Regions from separate parts of the Mesobacillus sp. S13 genome, predicted to be linked through region 2. Evidence: riboswitches for the same ligand, from Rfam matches in the RefSeq annotation. Region 2 holds a riboswitch; each other region holds the start of a gene.
What was found. Region 2 has a riboswitch for S-adenosylmethionine ahead of metK (methionine adenosyltransferase). Riboswitches for the same ligand answer to the same signal wherever they lie in the genome.
Positions count from the first base shown of each region.

Region 1: another riboswitch for S-adenosylmethionine. It lies ahead of mtnW (2,3-diketo-5-methylthiopentyl-1-phosphate enolase); the one in region 2 lies ahead of metK (methionine adenosyltransferase).
Region 3: another riboswitch for S-adenosylmethionine. It lies ahead of LGO15_RS05300 (sugar ABC transporter substrate-binding protein); the one in region 2 lies ahead of metK (methionine adenosyltransferase).

Region 1 covers NZ_CP084622.1:1,549,080-1,553,269, reverse strand. The annotation lists gene LGO15_RS07735 (methylthioribulose 1-phosphate dehydratase) at 1-81, opposite strand, end outside; gene LGO15_RS07730 (2-hydroxy-3-keto-5-methylthiopentenyl-1-phosphate phosphatase) at 78-740, opposite strand; gene mtnW (2,3-diketo-5-methylthiopentyl-1-phosphate enolase) at 737-1,960, opposite strand; SAM riboswitch class I at 2,057-2,163, opposite strand; gene LGO15_RS07720 (pyridoxal phosphate-dependent aminotransferase) at 2,243-3,418, opposite strand; gene LGO15_RS07715 (carbon-nitrogen family hydrolase) at 3,546-4,190, shown strand, end outside.
Region 2 covers NZ_CP084622.1:3,714,179-3,718,368, reverse strand. The annotation lists gene pckA (phosphoenolpyruvate carboxykinase (ATP)) at 1-987, opposite strand, end outside; SAM riboswitch class I at 1,272-1,414, shown strand; gene metK (methionine adenosyltransferase) at 1,701-2,903, shown strand; gene asnB (asparagine synthase (glutamine-hydrolyzing)) at 3,157-4,190, shown strand, end outside.
Region 3 covers NZ_CP084622.1:1,041,392-1,045,581, reverse strand. The annotation lists gene LGO15_RS05305 (sugar ABC transporter ATP-binding protein) at 1-411, opposite strand, end outside; gene LGO15_RS05300 (sugar ABC transporter substrate-binding protein) at 674-1,771, opposite strand; SAM riboswitch class I at 1,876-1,984, opposite strand; gene LGO15_RS05295 (dynamin family protein) at 2,134-4,190, opposite strand, start outside.

The sequences.
Region 1 (4,190 bases), 2.2 Mb from region 2:
CGTTCCCATGAACCAATCACGATCTGCCAGTTCTGCCTTTACGTCGGCCAGTTCTTCCCACTTACTTTCTAATGAGCTCATCCTCTCACCCCTGTCTCAGTTTTAAGTGCATCTATACAGTCATAAAACGTTTCGAATGGTCTATGTTCAATCTCCCATTCTTCGCATTTATCCTTTAAATAGTCTCTGGCAAGCACAAGGTCGGCTTGTTTTGCAGCTTCCAAATCTGTTACGGAGTCACCGATGACTATTTTATATGCGCTCCTTTTTTCCAGCTTTCTCATGATGGATGGTTTACAGCAGCCGCAATCATTTGAACATTGATCATCGCAGCTGTTTGGCCATTCTATTTTTATCGTACTTCCTGTAAAATCCGAACTATTGCAATACACTCCAGCGAGCGGTCCGAATTTTTGAATGATAGGTTCTATGAAAAAATCAATCCCTCCGCTGACGATATAAACAGGTATACCTTCCTCATGTGCATAATCAAGAAACTCTTGAAATCCCGGGCGGATCCTGGCGTTCTGTACAGCAAACTGAATGATTTCTTCCTTCTTCGAAACAGGTAGGAGAGAAAACATTTTCCCGACTCCCTCCCTGATCGAAATCCTGCGGCCCAGCACTGCTTCTTTTATTTCATCCCAGCCATCCGAACCGAATTCATTCATGATGGCTATGATATTGTCCTTTTCTGTTACTGTTCCGTCAAAGTCGCAAAATATTACTGGCTGACTCACTTTGCCACCGCCTCTGATGAGCCCCACAGGCGTATAGCTGTTTTCAATTCATCATGCTCCAGTGACCCTTCTTCAAGGCTTTTTCTCTGGAGTACGGTTTCAATCGCCTGCCTGAAAGCCTTGCCTCCACCCTGTGCTCCACCAGGATGACCATGGACGCCTCCGCCTGCATTTATGATTGAATCAACTCCGAAATCTTTAACTAATAGCGGCACCATTCCAGGATGTATGCCTGCTGATGGAACCGGGAAGGTCCTTTCGTATTGATCCTCAGCAGTCAGTGCCTCAGCAATTGATATCGCCTGCTGCTTTTCAAGTGCCACACTTCCATATGGTGACGGGAAAAGCGAGAAGTCTGCTCCGGCATAGCGGAGTAATTTTCCTAAAAGCAAGGAATGGGAAAAGCCATATTCATCGGCCGATGTCAGCGCACCGCTTACCGCTGGGTGAGCCATGATTGGGATGCTGATTTCATCATCTTCCCTTAGTTCCTGCAAAACATCCAAGCCATAGGCGAACACATTGAACAGCAGTGCATCGGCTCCAAGTTCAGCCGCTTTTCTTGCTTTGTCCTTCAACTGTGAAGTTCTTCCTGTCAGATTGGCCGCATATAAGGTCCTGTGCCCTGTAGTTTCATAGACTTGCTCAAGGACCTCTTTCCCAAGAGTGACCCTCTTTTCAATAGGTGTAAGCTCGTTTTCAAACAGGATTTCATCGTCCTTGATCAGGTCAACTCCTCCAAGGCTTTGTTCTTTAAGCTGTTTTAGCAGAAAATCCATATCACGTCCGATGACACCTTTGAAGATGCTCATAAGCAATGGACGGTCATAGACACCAAGCTTCCTCCTGATTCCTTCAATTCCGAAGCGAGGACCCGGGAAGTGTTTCTTTAACTCTTCACCAAATTCGAGATCGACAAGTTTCACTTTGCCATCAAGCGAGAGTTTTCCAAAAACAGTTGTCAAAATGGCTGGCAGGTCTGGTGAAAAATTGAGGGCAGGATAGGCGATTTTGATTGTTGCCACTGTTTCTGAATTATGGTCCAGGCTCGAGCCTTCTACAGAAACCACTCTTCCCTTATGTTTTCTTAATTGTTTTTGGTCCAGTTCCGGCAGGTCAGTCCAGGATCCCACTGTCAAGCCGAGCGCGATTCCCTCTGCTTTTTTCTGCGGGTTATGTTTGGCGTCATGGACTATGTAAGTCGCTGTAATTTCACTCATGAAGATCAATCCCTTCGATACTTATTGAACCCAGTTGTATTTTGGGCATTAAAAAAACCTCTTCACAAAGAAGAGGTTAGAAAATACACTAAACTCTTCTCATCTTTCAGCTTTCGCTGCAAGAATTAGCACCGTGCCCAGCTTACGCTGGATCGGTTGCCGGGCTTCATCGGGCTCGTCCCTCCGCCTGCTCTTGATAAGAAAATAATTTAATCAAGTTATTTAATTGGTTAAAGTAAATTTGTTAATTAGGATTATGTCAGGTTCATAAAACAATGTCAACTATTTTTTGAATATTTCCAAGCTTTCAATTCTGCTGACTGCTTCCTGCAGTCTCTCTGCCGAAGTCAGCAGTCCCACCCGCACAAAACCTTCTCCATAGTCACCGAATCCTACACCTGGGGCAACTGCTATATGTGCTTTTTCCAGTAAGAAATCCGCAAATTCAACCGAAGTAAATGGTTCTGGAACCTTCAGCCACGCAAAAAATGAGCCCTTTGGAGCAGTAACCTGCCAGCCTATCTTTGTCAGGCCGTCAATAAGTACGTTTCTTCGGGTTTCATATAGATTGTTTAGCTCGGCCACACACTCCTGCTGTCCCAGCAATGCTTCTGCAGCTGCTTCCTGCACTGCACCAAACAAGCTGACATACATATGGTCCTGCAGCAAGTTGATTGCGGCAATCACACTCTTGTTTCCTGCAGCAAAACCAACACGCCATCCAGCCATATTATAAGTTTTTGACAGAGTATAAATTTCGATTCCTACGTCTTTTGCGCCTTCAGACTGTAAAAAGCTTTGTGGGCGGTTCCCGTCAAATCCAATTCCACCATAAGCAAAATCGTGAACGACACAAATCTCATTCTCCCGTGCAAGCTCGATTGTTTCATCAAAAAATTGTTTATCGGCAACTGCCCCTGTAGGATTATTGGGATAGTTAAGGAACATCAACTTGGCTTTATCCAATTGCTCGGCAGCTAACTCTTCATAATCAGGCATAAAGTCATTCTCTTCCCGGAGTGGCATTGTCACCATTTTTGCCCTGGCCAGCTCGACTCCAGACCAGTAGTCAGGATAGCCGGGATCTGGAACGAGAATAGTGTCCCCAGGATTCAACAGACATTGAGGAATTTCTACCAGGCCAGCCTTGCCCCCGAAAAGGATGGCAATTTCTTCTTCCGGATCAAGGTCGACTCCGTACTCCCTTTTATAAAATGTCGCTGCAGCTACTCGTAACGAACGCTGCCCTCTGAAAGGAGAATACTTATGGTTCGCTGGATTCTCTCCAGCTTGCTTCAGTTTTTTAACAATATGCTGCGGTGTCGGTTGGTCAGGGTTTCCCTGGCCAAGATTGATGATGTCTGCCCCTTTTTCTGTATAAGCGCCCACCTTTTGCACCAGTGAAGCAAAAAACTGCTTGGGCAGGCTCTTTAGTAAATCTGACTGTGGAAATTCCATTTTCTCACCTGCTTAGGATTTATATGTTTATTTTAAAATTTTAATTTGAAATTCTAGTCACAAATGATATAACGTAAATAGTAACTTGTAAAGATATAATTTTCAGAAATTATGGCGGTGATGAATGATGAAATTTAAAATAGCATGCCTACAAATGGATATTGCGTTTGGAGATCCTGAAACAAATTACAAAAATGCAGCCAAACTGATTGAACAGGCAAATGGACAAAAACCCGATATGATAGTCCTTCCTGAACTATGGACGACCGGCTATGATCTCGATAATTTAAAGACCACAGCTGAAGAAGAAGCACAAGCAGCCAAAGAGTTTTTAAAGGATGCAGCTTTGAAATACGACTCGCATTTCATAGGCGGTTCTGTTGCCAATAAAACAGAAGCAGGCATTGAAAATACACTGCTTGTATTCGACAAAGATGGAGCCCAGGCAGGAACCTATAGCAAGCTTCATTTGTTCAAGCTAATGGATGAGCATTTGCACTTGGCTGCTGGTAAGGAAAAAGGAATATTCTCCTTGGATGGACATAAATTTGCTGGCCTGATCTGCTATGATATCAGGTTCCCGGAATGGGTCCGTGTCCATGCACTTCAGGATGTGGAAGCGATGTTTGTAGTCGCTGAATGGCCAATCCAGCGTTTGGAACATTGGCGGGCATTGCTTATCGCCCGTGCGATTGAGAACCAATGCTTTGTGATTGCCTGCAACCGCGCTGGCTCCGATCCCAATAATACATTCGCCGGCCATTCCATGGTG
Region 2 (4,190 bases):
GTTTTCGATCGCCTGAATCGGATAGGCTGCACGAGTATTTTCAGTCAGGCTGCCATCATCATAATCTGCCACACGTGTTTCTTCATCGACGACGACATTTTCAAGCACTGAACCAAAACGAATCGCGTCATAAATCTGCGGTTCTTTTTCCTTCGATAAGTTGATACACTTTGCGTAGCAGCCGCCTTCGATGTTGAACACACCGTTAGCTGACCAGCCATGCTCATCATCACCAATCAAACGACGATTGTTATCAGCTGAAAGAGTCGTTTTTCCTGTTCCGGACAGACCGAAGAACAAGGCTACATCGCCTTCGCGTCCCACGTTTGCAGAGCAGTGCATGGAAAGAATGCCGCTTTCAGGCAGAAGGTAGTTCATCACAGAGAAAATGGACTTCTTCATTTCGCCCGCATATTCCGTTCCGCCGATCAACACGACGCGCTGTTCGAAGGAGACGATGATGAATGTTTCGGAATTTGTTCCATCAACTTTTGGATCCGCTTTGAATGTTGGGGCAGAGATCACCGTGAATTCAGACTCATGGTCCACAAGCTCTTCCTCTGTTGGGCGGATGAACAATTGATGGGCGAAAAGGTTATGCCAGGCGTATTCATTGATGACCTGGATCGGAAGGCGGTGTTTTGTGTCAGCACCTGCAAATCCTTTGAATACAAATACTTCTTCTTTTTCTGTAAGGAAATTCAATACCTTATTATATAGTTTTGTGAAAGATTCCTCTGAAATCGGCTGGTTAACAGAGCCCCAGTCAATTTTGTCCTTTACGGACTCTTCTTCAACAATGAATTTATCTTTAGGTGAACGGCCAGTATACTTACCAGTTGTCGCTCGTACAGCGCCAGTTGAAGTCAGGAGCCCTTCATTTCGGTTCAGGACTTTTTCAACAAGCTGGGGAACGGATAACTGGATTTGCACATTGCTGCCACTTAATAATGCTGAAAGTTCATTTGATATTCCTACAACATTCATCGGAGAATACCTTCCTTTTTTAAAAGATTAATAATTTTGTAAGTGTTTACATCTCGATATTAGTATAACACATTTGTTCGATTAATCTATACTAATCGCTCGAAAAATTACCATGTACCTATCTTGCGTTATATAATTCTTTCTTTATATAGTCAAGCGAAAAGGATGCTTTTCAAGACCATTTTAGTTTACAGAAAAACTTTCAACAACAATCGACAATTTTACCGAGAAAACCATTGACATGCCATTATAGTTTCGTTATGATTTGGACTTGAACGGATACTCTCTTATCCCGAGCTGGTGGAGGGACAGGCCCAATGAAACCCAGCAACCTGCAGACGTGAAAAAACAGCTTTTTGGAATGCTGGCCTTTTTCCGGGCAAAGGTGCTAACCTGACGCAAGGGAACTGCCCTTGAACGATAAGAGCGAAAGGCGCGGATTTAAGCTAAAACCTTTCCTCGTAAATGGAGAGGTTTTTTATATTGCTTTTTTCTGTCCAATGCATTGATTTGCAGCTGGAATGCCTTCTTAGGTGTCATTGCTCCCGTGGGTGAGATTAGGAAAAAAAGATATTCACCATGAATCCTAAACAAATTTTTCTAATAAAAACTCAGCGTTTATTTCATACTACATAGGGAATGAGTACCGTATCAACCCGAGGTCTGTATTGGGACAGCCTCGATCAATTTTTATACATGAGGGAGGAACTCAGATGTCAAACAAACGCCGTTTGTTCACTTCTGAATCAGTAACAGAAGGCCATCCGGATAAAATTTGCGACCAGATTTCTGACGCGATTTTGGATGCGATCCTTGCAAAAGATGCTAATGCACGTGTTGCTGCTGAAACATCAGTTACGACAGGCCTTGTACTAGTTGCAGGCGAAATCACTACATCTACATACGTAGATATTCCGAAAATTGTTCGTGAAACCGTCAAGGAAATTGGCTATACTCGCGCTAAGTATGGTTTCGACTCTGAAACTTGCGCAGTTTTGACTTCCATTGACGAGCAGTCTGCTGACATCGCTATGGGTGTTGACCAGGCTCTTGAAGCACGTGAAGGACAAATGTCAGATGCAGAAATCGAAGCAATCGGCGCTGGGGACCAGGGCTTGATGTTCGGTTTTGCATGTAATGAAACGAAAGAGCTTATGCCTCTTCCGATTTCATTGGCTCACAAGCTTTCACGCCGCCTGACTGAGGTGCGCAAGGAAGAGATCCTTCCATACCTCCGTCCAGACGGTAAAACTCAAGTAACGGTTGAATACGATGAAAACGACAAGCCAGTCCGCATCGATACGATCGTTATCTCAACTCAGCACCATCCTGAAGTTTCGCTTGAGCAAATCCAGCGCAATCTTAAGGAACACGTGATCAACCCTGTCGTACCAGCAGAATTGATCGACGAGAACACAAAATACTTCATCAACCCAACTGGCCGTTTCGTAATCGGTGGTCCACAGGGTGATGCTGGTCTTACTGGCCGTAAAATCATTGTTGATACTTATGGCGGATACGCTCGCCACGGCGGAGGCGCATTCTCCGGTAAGGATCCTACAAAAGTTGACCGTTCAGCGGCATACGCTGCACGTTACGTTGCGAAAAACATCGTAGCTGCCGGCCTTGCTGAAAAAGTTGAAGTTCAGCTTGCATACGCAATCGGTGTTGCCCGTCCGGTATCCATTTCAATCGATACTTTTGGAACAGGCAAAGTAAGCGAGGATGTACTAATCGATGTTGTTGAAAGCAACTTCGACCTTCGCCCTGCTGGAATCATCAACATGCTTGACCTGCGCAAGCCAATCTACAAGCAGACAGCTGCTTACGGTCACTTTGGCCGTTCTGACGTTGACCTTCCATGGGAGCGTACAGACAAGGCTGAGACGCTTCGCACTCAGGCACAAGGAAAATAAAAAATACAAGGGGAGTTGCATAGAAATATGTAACTCCCCTTATTATTTGCCGTCTAATCAAGGAACACCAAAAAGTGTCACCAGGTTTGTGTATGGTCCAAAAGGTGTAAAATAAAGTATTACCTTAAATTTCCCTTAGATTTTACTGCAAAAATTTTACGTTTAATGATAGTATTAGATGGTATGTTTTTAGCTAGTAAATCACTGGGAAATAACAATAAATTTTTTTGAAATGGAGAAGGTGAAGTACATAATGTGTGGCTTTATCGGTTGTGTACATGAGAATGCACAAAAGTTCAGCGGCGATGATAAGCAGCTGTTTAAAAATATGAATGACATCATTACCCATCGCGGTCCTGATGATGATGGTTATTTCTATGATGAGCATATCCAATTTGGCTTCCGCCGCCTGAGTATCATTGATCTTGAGGCTGGCCATCAGCCATTGACCTATGAAAATGAGCGCTACTGGATCATTTTCAACGGGGAAATCTACAATTATCTTGAGCTTCGCGAAGAGTTGATTGAAGAAGGACTAAGCTTCGAAACTCATTCGGATACGGAAGTCATCATTGCTCTTTATAGCCATCTAAAAGAGCAGGCTGTCGACAAGCTGCGCGGCATGTTCGCATTTGTCATCTGGGATAAAGAGGAGCAGGTTCTTTACGGTGCTCGTGACCATTTCGGCATTAAGCCTTTCTTCTATTTTGAAGATGGCGACCGCACGTTCTTTGGTTCGGAGAAAAAGAGCATCCTGCTTGCGCTCGAAAACGACGTCCTTGATTACAAGGCATTGCAGCACTATTTGACTTATCAATTCGTTCCAGAACCAAACACAATGTCAGAAGGCATCTACAAGCTTGAGCCGGGGCATTATTTTACAAAGAAAATCGGTTCACCGATGGAAATCAAGCGTTATTGGAAAGCGAGCTTCTCGCCGATCCACAAAACCGAGGATGAATTCACGAAGGAAATCAGGGACGTCCTGTTCGATTCCGTGAAGATCCACATGCGCAGTGATGTGCCGGTTGGTTCTTTCCTTTCTGGCGGAATTGATTCCTCGATCATCGCGTCAATTGCAAAGCAATACCATCCGGGAATCAAGACATTCTCTGTTGGTTTTGAGCAGAACGGATTCAGTGAAATTGATGTCGCGAAAGAAACGGCTGAACGACTTGGCGTAGAGAACATCAGCTATGTGATCAGCCCGCAGGAATATATGGATGAACTTCCTAAAATCATGTGGCATATGGATGACCCGCTTGCAGATCCTGCAGCTATCCCTTT
Region 3 (4,190 bases), 2.1 Mb from region 2:
TACGGGAATCTGTAGGTGCATGTCTGATAAAATGGCCTCTGCCTGATTGAAAAGCTGTTTCCAATTCACCCAATGCTTGTTTTTCATTCCCTGCACTGTGTGATTAAGCATGATATTTTCTGCTACAGTCAGCGACGGGATGATTGCTGTATCAACCTCCTGGTATACCGTCTGGATTCCGAGTTTCTGCGCATCTGCCGGCTTGCGGATTTCCACCTTCCTGCCATCAAGCTGGATTTCACCGGTGAAATGGTCGTGTGCTCCAGAAAGCACCTTCATTAATGTGGATTTGCCAGCGCCATTCGCACCGATCAACGCATGGATCCTGCCCGTTTCTGTGCTGAAATCCACCTTATTCAGCGCAAGCACTCCCGGAAACTCAATACTGATGTTTTTCATTTGAAGTTCCATCCCGATGTCTCCTCTCTATCATTCTGCAAAGCAGACACTCTCTTAAGTTTGAGAGTGCCTGTTTTGATTGAGTGTAAACTGGAAAAAATCGCACAGAATTTCCAATTCGCTATAAAAGTGAAATTCTCGCTATATAAATTGAAAAGTCGCTATAAAACCAATAAAGTCGCTATATTATTGAAAAAGTCGCTATATAATCGAGAAAGTCGCTATATAATATTTTTTTCAGCTATAAAAACTTCTCAACCAACCATTTCCATATTTATTTCTTATAATGATCCTTCAATTTCTCCATCCAGTCTTCCAAAAATGCATCGGATTTGCCCCAGCCTTCGATGATTTCAGCTAAATTTGCCATGTTCACCGGTTCTTTTGACTGCTGCAGCTCTTCCTGTGAAATCAGTGATGCTTCAAGGTCATAGCTTGCTGGAGTTTCTTCACCGGCAAGCTTTTTCGCAAGCAATCTCATATTCACTTCCCCAATCAGCTTCGGGTCAACAGCGGCCGTGTATTTCCATGAGCTTCCATCTCCCTGGATTTCCTGCAGGTCAGCATTGGAAACATCAATTCCGTAAATCTTGATTTCATCGCGGCCTGCTTCCTTGATGGCACGTGCTGCACCGATCGCAAATGCGTCCCAAGTTGCGAAAATCGCGTCAATTTCTCCTTTTGGATGCTTATTCAACATCGCTGCAACAGCGTTCTGCGTCTGTACGCTAGTATCGGCTGCAGCCACTCCGAATCTCTCAACCTCTTTGATTCCTGGATTCGCCTTTAAGGTTTCCTGGTAAACTTTATTTCTTCTTACCATCGGCGGGAAGCCATCTACCCATAGATAAACGATATTTGCTTCGCCATTTTGGTCTTTCACAAGCTGGTCTAGCGCCTGAGTGGCGAGGGCTTCATCGTCCTGGGAAGTAAGAGTGACACCTTCTACCTGAGCAAGGTCTGGATTCGAATCAAAAGTTACAACACTTTTGCCCTCATCCACTAACTTTTTCACATCATCTACTGTTGCCGCATCGTCACCATGCGAGATGATGAATCCATCATAATCCTGCTGCAGCCCTTGGTTAATCGCGTCATGGAATTTTGCTGTATCTCCATTCGCAGTAAAAACGTCTACCTTAAAGCCAAGAGCTTCTCCTTCTGCTTTCGCTCCGGCTAAAAATTGTGCAGTATGGTCGTCTCCGCCAATCTTGCGGATAACTTTAATTTTGACTTCCTCACCTTTGGCAAATCGCTCCGGAACTCCCTCAACAGGACCGGAGGCCGTCTTCGTCTCTCCTCCGCCACAGCCTGTCAGCAGCAATGCGGAAGCAACTGCACCTAAAAATACTTTTTTCATTCCTTTTTTCATCTGAATTTCCCCCTTTGATTGATCTGCCTGACTAACACAAATAAAAAAACCTCTCCAGAAAAGAGAGGTTTCAAACGCAGTAAAAATGCAAAGGTCGGATTCCTCTCTTATCTTTCAAAACAAAAAAATTGTTTTGCAGGATTTAGCACCAATTCCACTTGGAACGGTTGCTGGGCGTCATAGGGCCAGTCCCTCTGCCACTCTTGATAAGAGAATTTCTTTATTGAGTTAATGTTGCAAATCGATAAATTTTACTTTAAACTCCTATACTCATATTGTCAATATTATTTCGAAAATTTAATTTTATTCTTTTTTCACACCAAGCAAAAAGGAAGACTCCGCTTAGGAATCTTCCTTTTCAATTAACCCCTTCCTGCTGCGGTCATCCATTCAAACTGGCGAAGCTTCACTTCGTACAGTGTCAAAGGGTCGCGGTACAGTTCTGGGTTGATTCTCATTTTTTCAAGTTCCGTCTTGCCATACTCGATTTCGGAATTGGCATCTTCCACTGCTTTTTCTAGAACGTTGAATGGATTTTTGAAGAACAGGTTCACATCTCGTTCAATCGATTTTTCAAAAATCTCGAATTGCTGCAGGAATCTTTTCGCAGTGGTTACGCCGATCTCATAATAATCTTCTGTCTCCAGATAGGTTTTGTATCGGTTATAAAGCATCGCATTGTTTTGCGGCAGCACGCCTAGCAGCTTGCCTGCGCTCTTCAGGAAGAATTGCTGTGGTGTCGAGCGGTTCATGATGTTGATTTTTTCATAGTGAACGCCGTTCGTCATCCGGCTTGCATCGCGGCGCCAATCATCAAGTACCCTGAAATCGCAGTCCAGGCTGATCCGTTCATCTCCATACATCGAGTTGAAACCGTCAGCCATTTCATTCAGGTAGTTTTGGCTATGATCGAATTCGTCCTTCGAATGCTGAATCCAGCTCTGCAAATCCTCATGGAATTTCGGCAACAGTGTTTCATCAAGATATTCTCTTATCTTCTTGTTCATCGCTTCATCCATTTCAGTATGGATTTTTCCGAAATCGCTATCCTCTGTTACCAATTCAGAACAACTCCGCAGGATTCCCGGAATTTTTTCAATGATTTCCGTACGGGTTTCGTCCTTGATTTTACGGTACGACTTCTGAATGGATTTCGATTTCTCTTCCTCGATGTCACCCAGCTGATTGATCGCACCATTCAGCTTGCTTACCATCTCTTCGTTCCAGCTGATTGTTTCCATATGGTCATTTTCAATTTCAATCCGTTTATCAAGCAAATATGTGATCGCCCTTCTCACAAAGAATTGCAGTTTTGCTATGCGCTCCTGCTCGAAGTCTACTGTGCTTCTGTTTGCTTGGATAAAATCAGAGAAATCTCTCAACTGCTTGCCTATGTCATAAGTAGCTGAGAAAGCGAACATCTTTGCTTCAGGATAGTATTGGCTGATTTCCGCTGATGTTTGGTCAAATACTTCTATTGCCTCTTGCTGACTGTAGACAGCATCTATTTTATTCAACAGGAAGTGAATAGGCAGCTGCGGGAAGTACTCGGAAATTTTCGTGAGGATTTCCCTTTCTTTTTCCGTAAAAGGGTCATTTGCGTTAAGCACGAATAATAGGCTGTCAGCAAACCTCAAGTAATTGTACAGCGGATGATTGTCATAGTTATTACGATTGATTCCTGGAGAATCAATTAGCGCCAACTGATGGTCGTGCAGGAATTGGAACTGAGCTCTGAAGTCAATGATCGTTTCCTTTTTATGGTTCTGGCGGCGAACTCCGGCGGATTCCTTAAAGTCCTCGAGATCCGTGATTTGGCGGACTGCCGTATCATTAATTTCCTGGATTTCCGGATTCTCATCGTTCATGAACCTGATGACAGCACCAGTGGGAGAGGTAATCAGCTCGTCGCCAACAATCGAATTGACGAAGGATGACTTTCCATTTCCAGATAAACCGGCAATCAGCAGATTATGGACATTGGTTTCCTGGAGCTCACGGACCATCCATTTTATCCTGTTGCCTACTTCGATTTCATGGTTCTCAGCCCACTTAATGATGGTCTCAAATAACTGCATGCTATCTTCGTATCCATTATCGTATTGGCGAGAATTCAGGACAAGGTTCTCCGCGTCGTGAATCGCCGACGTGGTAATGGTTCCTGGAAAAACCTCATTCCAAGCAATGATTGATGATGCTGAAACAAGGCTGTTAACTGGACTCGTAATTTTCAGCCAGTTCGTCAGCAACTCAGGAATCAGCGGTGAGATTTCCTTAATCAACCGATCTCCATTAATCAATTCGAAGTAAGTGTCCTGATAGACCGCTGAAAGATGGGTCCAGCCATCTCTTCTATTGCCGTCCATCCCACTGAACAACTGGTTGAACTCCCTCAGCCATTTCATATAGGAGCTTTGAT